2 regions of the Rhodococcus sp. 5G237 genome follow, and region 1 is predicted to be linked to the other one. Evidence: riboswitches for the same ligand, from Rfam matches in the RefSeq annotation. Region 1 holds a riboswitch; the other holds the start of a gene.

Region 1 (5,292 bases):
CACCAGCCCTGGACCGCGGCGACGACCGGCTTGCGGCAGTCGGCGACGGCCGTGATGGCCGCCTGCATGTTCTTGATCAACGTGTGGAAGTCCGTGCGCGGCTTCGCGAGCGCCTTGCCGGAGACGACGGCGCCGAGGCTGCCGCCCATGGCGACGAGGTCGAGGCCGTAGGAGAAGTTCCGGCCGGAACCGGCGAGGACGACGGCGCGGACCTCGGGGTCGGCGTCGAGCTCACCGAAGAGGACGGGCAGTTCCGCCCAGAAGTCGGGACCCATGGCGTTGCCCTTGCCGGGGCCGATGAGCGTGACCTGTGCGACGTGATCCTTGCGTTCGACGGTGAACGCTTTCCAGGGCGAGTGATCGGACATTACTGAAGAGTAACTTGTGGATCTTCGTTTCGCACCGACCCCACGACACGACACGACGACGACGCGTCCTCGGAACCGCACCCATCGCGCGGCGATTTTCCTACTCTTGATCCATGACCAGGTCGCTGCATCCGAACGCCCACCGCGTGTCGGACACGCTCATCTCCCGCGGCCATCACGGTCTGATCGTCCAGCAGCCGGAGACCGTGCACACCGCCGAGCAGGCCGCTGCCGCGGTGGGTGTGGAGGTGGGCGCGATCGTGAAGTCGCTCGTCTTCCTGCTCGACGACGACCCGATCCTGTTGCTCGTGTCCGGCGCGCACCGCGTGTCGGTCGAACGGACCGGCGAGCGTCTCGGCGGCGAACTCGTGCCGGCCTCCCCCGATCTGGTCACGGAGGTCACGGGTCAGCCACTCGGTGGCGTCGCACCGCTCGGTCACCCCACGAACCTGCCCACCTACATCGACCGTGCGCTGCAGCACTATCCGGATCTGTGGGCATCGGGTGGGTGCCCGAACACACTGTTCCGGACCGTCTATTCGGAGCTCATGCGCATCACCGCAGCGATCGACGTCGACGTGGACTGAGACCGTCCACCTACCGGTACCGCCGGCATCTCCACCCGGGTACACTCTCCGTCGTGACAGTCCGAGCGTGGAGCCGCAGGCATGTCGACCTGTGCCGTACCCGCTCGTGCCTCTGTGCGTTCTGAGATCCGCACCATCCCTTCCTCTTTCCCGGCGCCGCACTGCTGCGGGTAGTTGCCTGCCCGGCGCCGTTCACCTTCCGACCAGCGGAGCCCTTCCATGACCACGTCCTCCATCGAGAACCCGGCCGGCAGCTCGGTCGATTCCCCCGAACTCGTTCTCATCGTGCAGATCTCGGACACGAACGCCGGATCGGCGGGCGATCTCGCAGCCCTTGCCGACGCCCTGCGGGAGACCGCGCTCGATCTGCTCCCGGGTGCGCGCACCCACACCCTCCTCAGTCCCGGCCCGACCCCTCTGGTGATCGATCTGCCGGCCCGCGAACTGGTGCTCGACAATCAGCGGGTCGAGTTGAGTCACAGCGAGTTCGAGATCCTCGCGCATCTGGTTCGCCGGCCCCGCGTCGTGGTGTCCCGCGCGGCGCTGCGGCCGCTCGGCGCCGGTTACTCCGAGAACGACGACGTCGACACCGACCGCGGCAACCGCAGTGTCGACGTCCACGTCTCCCGGATCCGTTCCAAGCTGGGACGTTTCGGCAACATCATCACGACCGTGCGTGGTTCGGGTTACCGGTTCGATCCCGATCCGCGCGTGCACGTCGTCGAAGTACTCGACCGCCGCACGGCGTGAACGCATGCGAAGGAGGGGCAGGAGTCGAACACCTGCCCCTCCTTCGTGATACCGACCGATGTCAGGAAGCGCGCACGGACGCCTGGGCACCTTCGCCGAACCGGCGCAGGACCTCGACGACGGTCGGTGAGACCTCGATGAGGCCGCGCGACTCCAGCCACGGCAGCGTTCCGTCGACGAGATGCTCGACGGTGAACGGCGCGGCGAGCGGGATCAGCGTGACGCCGTCGGCGACCTGCACGGCATGGATGTCGGCGATCAACCCGGCGAGACCGTGCGGCGTTCCGACATAAGACAGCGTGCCGGCCTCCCCGCGAGTCGATTCCGGGCGGGTGCGCCGGGTGCGGGCGGTGCGGGCATCGGAGGCGAGGACGACCTCGACGTCGACGAGCACCGTGACCGAATCGGGATCGCGCCCCTCCCCGGCGGCCTCCGCGCGGATGCGGTCGCGCAGTTTCCCGGCCTCACGCAGGTCGGCGGCACGCACCCGCACGACGTTGGATGCATCGGCGCTGAGGTCGAGCGGCGGGTCGCCGGCACGCCCCAGGGTCAGGTCGGCCCAGTAGTCGGGCCCGGAGTGACCGGCGAGTTCGACGGCGACACGCAACGGCCGGACGGTTTCGGACTCGACGACGGCCGGGTCTGCGGTGGCCGGATCTGCGGATCCAGGGGTGACGGTGGATGCGACGGACATGGGGTGCCTCTCGGTACGGGCCGCGGAGCGGCACGGAGGGATCGGCCTGTGAGCCGGAAGACTGTGAGGAGAAGACCTTCAGTCCGGACAGATTCCCGATGCCGTACGGCAGAGGTCGACATGGCGACGGCACCAGCGTGCCGCAGCGATCGCCCTCGTCCGTTCCATGCGAATTACCCTACTTATCCTGTGGGGAATTGTCGACCGCTAGACGCACGGAGATGCGTCGCCATCGGTCGCCCCGAGACCGGGACGCGTCTCCGGCGAGGGATTCCACACGCCGTCGGTCTTCGCGTGCACCCACGTCGGCCCGCTCTCGACCAGCGACCGGAGCGCTCCGAGGAGCCGCTCGACGTCAGCGGACGAGCTGCCGAGCCCGAGCGACGCCCGGACGGCACCGCCGGCGCGACCGACCCGCGCGAGCAGCGGGTGGGCGCAGAAACGTCCGTCACGGACGCCGATGCCGTGCTCGGCGGACAGATAGGAGGCGACGTGGCCGGGCTCGTAACCGTCGACCGTGAAGGTGACGATGCCGACGCTGTCGGCCGAATCGTTCCACAGCCGAAGCACTTCCACACCGTCGATGGTCTGCAGACCGTCGACGAGCAGGGCGCACAGGGCCTCCTCGTGACGGGTCACCGCGTCGGAGTCGAAACCGGCGAGCGCATCGCACGCGGCGGCAAGAGCGGCGACACCGAGCACGTTGGGGGTGCCGGCCTCGTGACGTGCAGGGGCGCAGGCCCATTCGGTGTGATCGAGGCGCACCTCGCGCACCGCGCCGCCACCGGCGAGATACGGCTCGGCGGCGTCGAGCCAGTCTCGGCGGCCGACGAGCGCTCCCGCACCGAACGGCGCGTACAGCTTGTGGCCGGAGAACGCGAGGTAGTCCACACCGAGCTCGGCGAGATCGACACGGCGGTGGGGCACGAGCTGCGCACCGTCGACGAGGATCCGGGCGCCGGAAGCGTGTGCGAGCTCGGCGAGTTCGGCGATCGGCAGGACCTCACCGGTGACGTTGGAAGCACCGGTGACGGCGAGCAGGGCCGCGGGGGCGCGCTGGAGTTCGACCGCGAGGCGCCACACCGTCTCGGAGACGGTGTCCGCGGCCTCGACGATGCGAGAATTCTTCCAGGGCAGCAGATTCGCGTGATGCTCGATGTCGAGCACGACGACATCGCCGGGCACCGCACTCGCGAGCAGGTTCAGCGAATCGGTGGTGTTGCGCGTGAAGACGACGACCTGGTCGTCGGCCGCGCCGACGAAGCGCGAGACGGACGTGCGGGCGTCCTCGTAGGCGGTGGTGCTGATCCGCGAGGCGTATCCGGCGCCGCGGTGCACGCTCGCGTAGAAGGGCAGCAGCTCCGTGATGCGGTCGGTGACGGCGGACAGCGCCGGTGCGCTCGCCGCGTAGTCGAAGTTCGCGTAGGTGCAGGTACCACCCTGGACGAGCGGAACCTGCACGTCACAGCCGGAAACGGTGGCGAACGGAGCGATGCAGGTGGTGGCGGCTACAGCAGTCATGACAAATCCCTCGTGTACTCGGGGACCCGCCGGTGACGCCTACGACGGAGAATTCTCGTCGCCGGCGGAGTCCGCGCTTGCCGTGTCCGGTAGTGGATTCACGGCCCGGTCGTCACCCGGAGCACCCCACCGCGGTTGGAGGGTTGCCGACCAGCTAGCCGGGGCTTGACGCTGGTACTCATGACCTGGCGAAGAGAATGGCAGGACGACCGAGCCGTGTCAACCCCGCACCGCTCCGCGTCGCCCGGCACCGCACGACGCCGACACGCGTTCTGCGCGCCGAACGTTCACCTGCCGTCCACCCGGACGTGAGATAACCGGAAGCACCATCGAGCAGAAGGACCCGCGGAGTTGCCAGCCATAACCTCGACCCCCGTCGGCCGGTCCCCCATCCCGGACGAGTTCCTCCGCGCGTCGCACGCTCCACCCGCCCGCACCCTCGTCGACCTGCTGCGGAGCACTGCCGAAGCACATCCCGACGCCCCCGCGATCGACGACGGCTCGACGGTCCTCGAATACGCCGAACTGGCCGAGGCGGTGATCGCGGGTGCGTATGCGCTGAACGACGCGGGTGTCGGGGCCGGCGACAGGGTCGGGGTGCGCATGACCTCCGGGCGCAGCGACCTGTATGTGACGATTCTCTCCATTCTCGCCGCGGGCGCCGCGTACGTCCCCGTCGACGCCGACGATCCCGACGAGCGGGCCGAACTCGTGTTCTCGGAAGCGCAGGTCACCGCCATCGTCACCGACGAGGGCATCGGACCGGGCACGGCCGCACCGTCGGGCACCCCGGTGGTACGGGGTCCGAACCTCGACGACGACGCGTGGATCATCTTCACCTCCGGTTCGACCGGGACACCGAAGGGTGTCGCCGTCACCCACCGCAACGCGGCGGCCTTCGTCGACGCGGAAGCACGGATGTTCTGCCAGGGGGCGCCGCTCGGTCCCGGCGACCGGGTCCTGGCCGGCCTGTCGGTAGCGTTCGACGCCTCGTGCGAGGAGATGTGGCTCGCGTGGCGGCACGGCGCCTGTCTGGTTCCGGCGCCCCGCGCGCTGGTCCGCTCCGGCATGGATCTCGGGCCGTGGCTCGTCTCGCGCAACATCAACGTCGTCTCCACGGTGCCCACCCTCGCGGCGATGTGGCCGGCCGAAGCCCTCGAGGCGGTGCGTCTGCTCATCTTCGGGGGCGAGGCCTGCCCACCCGATCTCGTCGAACGTCTCGCCGTTCCGGGACGCGAGGTGTGGAACACCTACGGACCCACCGAGGCGACCGTCGTGGCCTGCGCGTCGCTGATGGACGGCACCGGACCGGTCCGCATCGGCCTGCCCCTCGACGGATGGGATCTCGCCGTCGTGGACGCCGACGGCAACC
Region 2 (5,292 bases), on a different contig from region 1:
GGCGAAGATCGACGCGATCGGGTTGGTCGACGTCGGCTTGCCCTGCTGGTGCTGACGGTAGTGCCGGGTGACGGTGCCGTGTGCGGCCTCCGCTTCGACGGTCTTGCCGTCCGGGGTCATCAGGACGGAGGTCATCAGACCCAGCGAGCCGTAGCCCTGCGCGACGGTGTCGGACTGGACGTCGCCGTCGTAGTTCTTGCAGGCCCAGACGTAGCCGCCCTCCCACTTGAGGGACGATGCGACCATGTCGTCGATGAGGCGGTGCTCGTAGGTGAGACCGGCGGCCTCGAACTCGGTCTTGAACTCCTCGTCGAAGATCCGCTGGAACTCGTCCTTGAACATGCCGTCGTAGGCCTTCAGGATCGTGTTCTTGGTCGACAGGTAGACCGGGTAGTTGCGCTGCAGGCCGTAGGAGAAGGATGCACGCGCGAAGTCCTGGATGGACTTCTTGTAGTTGTACATACCCATCACGACGCCGCCGTCCTCGGGGATCCGGCAGACCTCGTGCTGGATCGGCTCGCTGCCGTCCTCGGGCGTGAAGGTGATGGTGACGGTGCCCGGGCGGTCGACCTTGAAGTCGGTGGCGCGGTACTGATCGCCGAACGCGTGACGGCCGACGACGACGGGCTTGGTCCAGCCCGGCACCAGACGCGGTACGTTCGAGATGATGATGGGCGCGCGGAAGATGGTGCCGCCGAGGATGTTACGGATGGTGCCGTTGGGCGACCGCCACATCTTCTTCAGACCGAATTCCTCGACACGCGCTTCGTCGGGGGTGATGGTGGCGCACTTGACGCCGACGTTGTGCTTCTTGATGGCGTTCGCCGCGTCGACCGTCACCTGGTCGTCGGTGGCGTCGCGGTGTTCCACGCCGAGGTCGTAGTACTCGAGATCCACGTCCAGGTACGGGTGGATCAGCTTGTCCTTGATGAACTGCCAGATGATGCGGGTCATCTCGTCGCCGTCGAGTTCGACGACCTTACCTTCAACCTTGATCTTGGACATATGCGCTTCGTGTCCTCCTAGGACGTTTCTGTAGGTCCCCAATCGACCGCACTTTGTGGGTGCGATCGCCGTCGGCTCGCGAGCAGCGAGCATGGCCGTGTCCACGTCCTGGACCGCGGCCAAACATGACAAGCGTACTGCTATTGCCGATGACCGCAAAGCGCCTCGTCCCACCCCCACGCCCTACCGACCGGTAACTTTCCTGCTGGTCAGGGATGTTCAGAGGGTGCATAGGACCCTGCGACGGAGAGTCGCTAGACTGCCGGGAAAGTCATGAGTGCCAGCGTCAAGCCCCGGCTTGCTGGCCGGCAACCCTCCGACCGGGGTGGGGTGCTCCGGGTGATGACACGGTCGGTGGAACCCCACCGACAAGCCTGTTGTCGGGAGGACTGAGATGATGATGTGCTGTCGCACGCAAGCCACGATCACACCTCCCATCACCGCCGGAAGGACACGATGACCGACATCCGCAGCCGGCGCTGCCAGCCCACCGCGAGCCTCGAGGCGGTCATCTCTTGACGGCGGGCACCGAGCGGCGTCGCGTCGAACTGCCCCCGTCGGACGGACGCCTCGACACCATCGACATCGGCGATCTCGCGCTCGAGAGCGGCGAGACGCTGCCGAACGTCACGATCGCCGTGCAGAGGTGGGGCGAACTGTCCCCCGCCCGCGACAACGTGGTGCTCGTCGAACACGCCCTCACCGGCGACTCGCACGTCACCGGCCCCGCCGGACCGGACCATCCGTCCCCCGGTTGGTGGTCGGGCATGGTCGGCCCGGGCGCTCCGATCGACACCGATCGCTGGTGCGTGGTCTCGACGAACATCCTCGGCGGGTGCCGCGGCTCCACCGGCCCCGGCAGCACCGCACCCGACGGCAAGGCCTGGGGATCCCGCTTCCCGCTGATCACCGTGCGCGACCAGGTGGCGGCCGAGGTGGCGCTGCTCGACAAGCTCGGTATCGACGTCCTCGCCGCCGTGACCGGCGGATCGATGGGCGGCATGCGCACCCTCGAGTGGATCATCGCGTACCCGGAGCGGGTGCGGGCGTCGCTCGTCCTCGCCACCGGTGCCCGCGCGACCGCCGACCAGATCGGCACCCAGAGCGCGCAGATGGCGGCCATCACGGCCGACCCCGACTGGCAGGGCGGCGACTACTACGGCACGGGGCGGCGTCCCGAAGCCGGGCTCGCCATCGCCCGGACCATCGCGCACCTCACCTACCGGACCGAACTCGAACTCGACACGCGCTTCGGGAATCTCCCCCAGGACGACGAGGACCCGTGGCGCGGCGGCCGGTACGCCGTGCAGAGCTATCTCGAGCACCAGGCGCGCAAGCTCGTCGCGCGCTTCGATCCCGGTACCTATGTGGTGTTGTCCGACGTGATGAACCGGCACGACGTCGGGCGCGGACGCGGCGGCGTCGAGGCCGCACTCGCGTCCACCCCGGTCCCGACGATCGTCGCCGGCGTCGACTCCGACCGGCTGTATCCGCTGCGCCTGCAGCAGGAGATCGCGGATCTGCTCCCGGGATCGGGCGACCTGCGTGTGCTCGTCTCCCGCGACGGGCACGACGGATTCCTCACCGAGGCCGACGAGGTCGCGAAGCTCCTCGTCGAACTGATGAAGCTCGCCGAGGGCTAGTCGGTTCCCAGCGGGTCGATCGACGCGGCGAGCGCCACGACGATTCCGCCGACGACCATCATCGAGACGACATCGAACGTCTTGCCGCGTACCGCGAGGACACCGACCTTGTCCTCGTCGAGAGCCCAGCGGAACAGGCCGGCGAGGATGGTGGCGCCGCCGAAGACGAACGCTCCGCGTCGCCACCGGTCGGCGATCACCAGGATCACCGCTGCCGCGATCACCAGGGTGACCGCGAGCAGCGGCAGGTTCAGACGCGTGAATCGCAGAGCCTGAGCCATCTCGTCTCCCGGGGTCGTCGACCCGCTTATCGGGACGCGAGCTGCTCGGCCCGCTCCACGACGTTGGTCAGAAGGAAGGCGCGGGTCAGCGGTCCGACGCCACCGGGGTTCGGGGACACGAAGCCCGCGACCTCGCGCACGTCGGCGGCGACGTCGCCGCGCAGTCCGTCCTCAGTGCGGGAGACACCCACGTCCAGCACCGCGGCGCCGGGCTTGACCATGTCCGCCGTCACCAGGCCGGGAACACCTGCGGCTGCGACGATGATGTCGGCGCGACGCACCTCTGCAGCGAGATCACGGGTGCCGGTGTGGCAGAGGGTGACCGTCGCGTTCTCCGAACGACGGGTCAGCAGCAGACCGATCGGGCGACCGACGGTGACGCCACGACCGACCACCACCACGTGCGCGCCGGCGATCTCCACGTCGTAGCGGCGCAGCAGGTGGATGATGCCGCGCGGCGTGCAGGGCAGCGGAGCCTCCTTGCCGAGCACGAGCCGGCCGAGGTTGACCGGGTGCAGTCCGTCGGCGTCCTTGCCCGGATCCATGCGCTCGAGCGCCGCGTTCTCGTCGAGATGCTTCGGCAGCGGGAGCTGCACGATGTAGCCGGTGCAGGCGGGATCGGCGTTGAGCTCGTCTATCGCCTCGAACAGCTGCTCCTGGGTGATGTCGGCGGGCAGATCCTTGCGGATCGACGTGATGCCGACCTTCGCGCAGTCGTTGTGCTTGCCGCGCACATAGGCCGCGGATCCCGGATCGTCGCCGACGAGGATCGTGCCGAGGCCGGGCGTGACGCCCTTGGCCTTCAGCGCATCCACGCGGACCTTCAGGTCCTCGAAGATTTCGTCGCGGGTTGCTTTGCCGTCCAGGATCGTCGCAGTCACGTCGTTCATTCTTCCAGGCGCCCGTCCGGCGTCGAATCGCGGCCGGTACCGGAAACCGTCCGGGCGCCCGGAGGCAGGCAGTCCCGGGACAGTTCCGCAAAGGCCTCGGCGAGATACCGCTCGTACTGCCCGGGGTCGGGCATGCAGGAGTCCGATACCAGAAAAGACAAGGTGAGAACCTCGCCGAGCGACGTCACGGAGTGGACGAGACCATAGTTCCGGTTGAGCATCGGAGTACCGATCGCCTCGACGGCGGGACTGTCACCGAAGCGGAGACTCTCGACCGGCCCGCGGGGCACGTTCGTCACGGTGGTGTTGGCCAGCGGCACCACGTCTCCCGTGGGCCCCACCCGCCTGCGGTGCGCTCGTCGGATCGTCATCGCCAGGTCGAACGCGGGCGATGCATCCACCGCTGCAACGGAGGCAGCCGACTCCGGACGCCGGATGCGCTGTTTCTCGAGAGCGGCCGACTCGTGGACTCGGCGGAGTCGCTCGCGCGGATCCGTCCGGTCGATGTGCAGGTCGACATACATGAGCGTGACCTTGTTCTCCGACTCCGTTCCCGCCCCGTCTCGGAGCGATCCCGGAACGATCGCCGCCGGCGAGTCGGCGGGAATCTCCTCGTAGGACGCGAGGTAGGCGCGCAGTCCGCCCGAGACGACCGTCAGAAGCAGGTCGTTCACCGAGGTGTCCGTGGCGCGCGCGACGGCACGCACCTCCGGCAGCGGCATACGGACGATGCCGAGCTGCCAGGGACCGCCGGCGTCGGTGTCGAAGCGGGTGCGGGGACGTTGCGGCCGGGGCGTGGTGATCTCCCCCGAGGCGGTGAGACCACCCAGCGCTCGTCGAGCGCGACGTGCTGCGACCAGGGCCGGGAGCATCCTCGCGTACCGGAAGGGCAAGGCTGCCGCCGCGCGGACCGTTCCGGGTACGGCGACAACTCGTCCTCCCGCCGAAGGGGTGGCAGACGGATCGTCGAGCAGCGCACGAGCGATCTCGACGGCTCCGAGCCCGTCGGTCACCGAGTGGTGCAGGAGCAGCGCGACGATCGTGGCGCCCTCGGGGAGGTCCTCGACGCCGCGAATATCGGTCAGGACGTGCACTTCCCACGGCGGTGCGGACAGATCGAGACGGCGTTCCTTCGTCGACGCGAGCATCCGATGCAATTCGCTGCGCGAGGTCGGTCCGATCGTCTCGTACCGGACGTGGTCGTCCGGGTCGACGTCCGTCTCCACCCAGTAGGGGAAGTCGAGGTCCGCCGGCACGCGGTGCAGACGTCGGCCGAGCGCCGGTGTGCGATGCAGACGCTCCCCGATCCAGGTGACGGCATCCTCACGGGTGTGGATGGGGGCCTCGCCTGCTCGTGCGTCGAACACGTAGAAGCTCACCATGGTCGGTGGCGGGGCTTCGGGGTCGGTGTCCCCCACGAAGACGTGGAGCGCATCCCGCGCGGCCAGTCGGATTCCGCGTCGGCGTGTCATC

What was found. A riboswitch is a leader RNA that binds a small molecule or an ion and turns the genes downstream of it on or off. The one in region 1 is predicted to bind S-adenosylmethionine.
Region 2: it holds a riboswitch for S-adenosylmethionine, as region 1 does, so the genes downstream of both, metX (homoserine O-acetyltransferase MetX) here and ACWPOC_RS03410 (aminotransferase class V-fold PLP-dependent enzyme) in region 1, are expected to answer to the same signal.

The regions. Positions count from the first base shown of each region.
Region 1 is NZ_JBSNCD010000002.1:17,594-22,885, reverse strand. It holds gene ACWPOC_RS03430 (crotonase/enoyl-CoA hydratase family protein) at 1-368, opposite strand, end outside; gene ACWPOC_RS03425 (YbaK/EbsC family protein) at 482-955, shown strand; gene ACWPOC_RS03420 (winged helix-turn-helix domain-containing protein) at 1,175-1,705, shown strand; gene ACWPOC_RS03415 (hypothetical protein) at 1,767-2,399, opposite strand; gene ACWPOC_RS03410 (aminotransferase class V-fold PLP-dependent enzyme) at 2,607-3,920, opposite strand; SAM riboswitch class IV at 3,989-4,106, opposite strand; gene ACWPOC_RS03405 (Pls/PosA family non-ribosomal peptide synthetase) at 4,272-5,292, shown strand, end outside.
Region 2 is NZ_JBSNCD010000008.1:131,243-136,534, reverse strand. It holds gene ACWPOC_RS19745 (NADP-dependent isocitrate dehydrogenase) at 1-1,005, opposite strand, end outside; SAM riboswitch class IV at 1,275-1,386, shown strand; gene metX (homoserine O-acetyltransferase MetX) at 1,521-2,648, shown strand; gene ACWPOC_RS19735 (DUF3017 domain-containing protein) at 2,645-2,929, opposite strand; gene ACWPOC_RS19730 (bifunctional methylenetetrahydrofolate dehydrogenase/methenyltetrahydrofolate cyclohydrolase) at 2,956-3,810, opposite strand; gene ACWPOC_RS19725 (wax ester/triacylglycerol synthase domain-containing protein) at 3,816-5,291, opposite strand.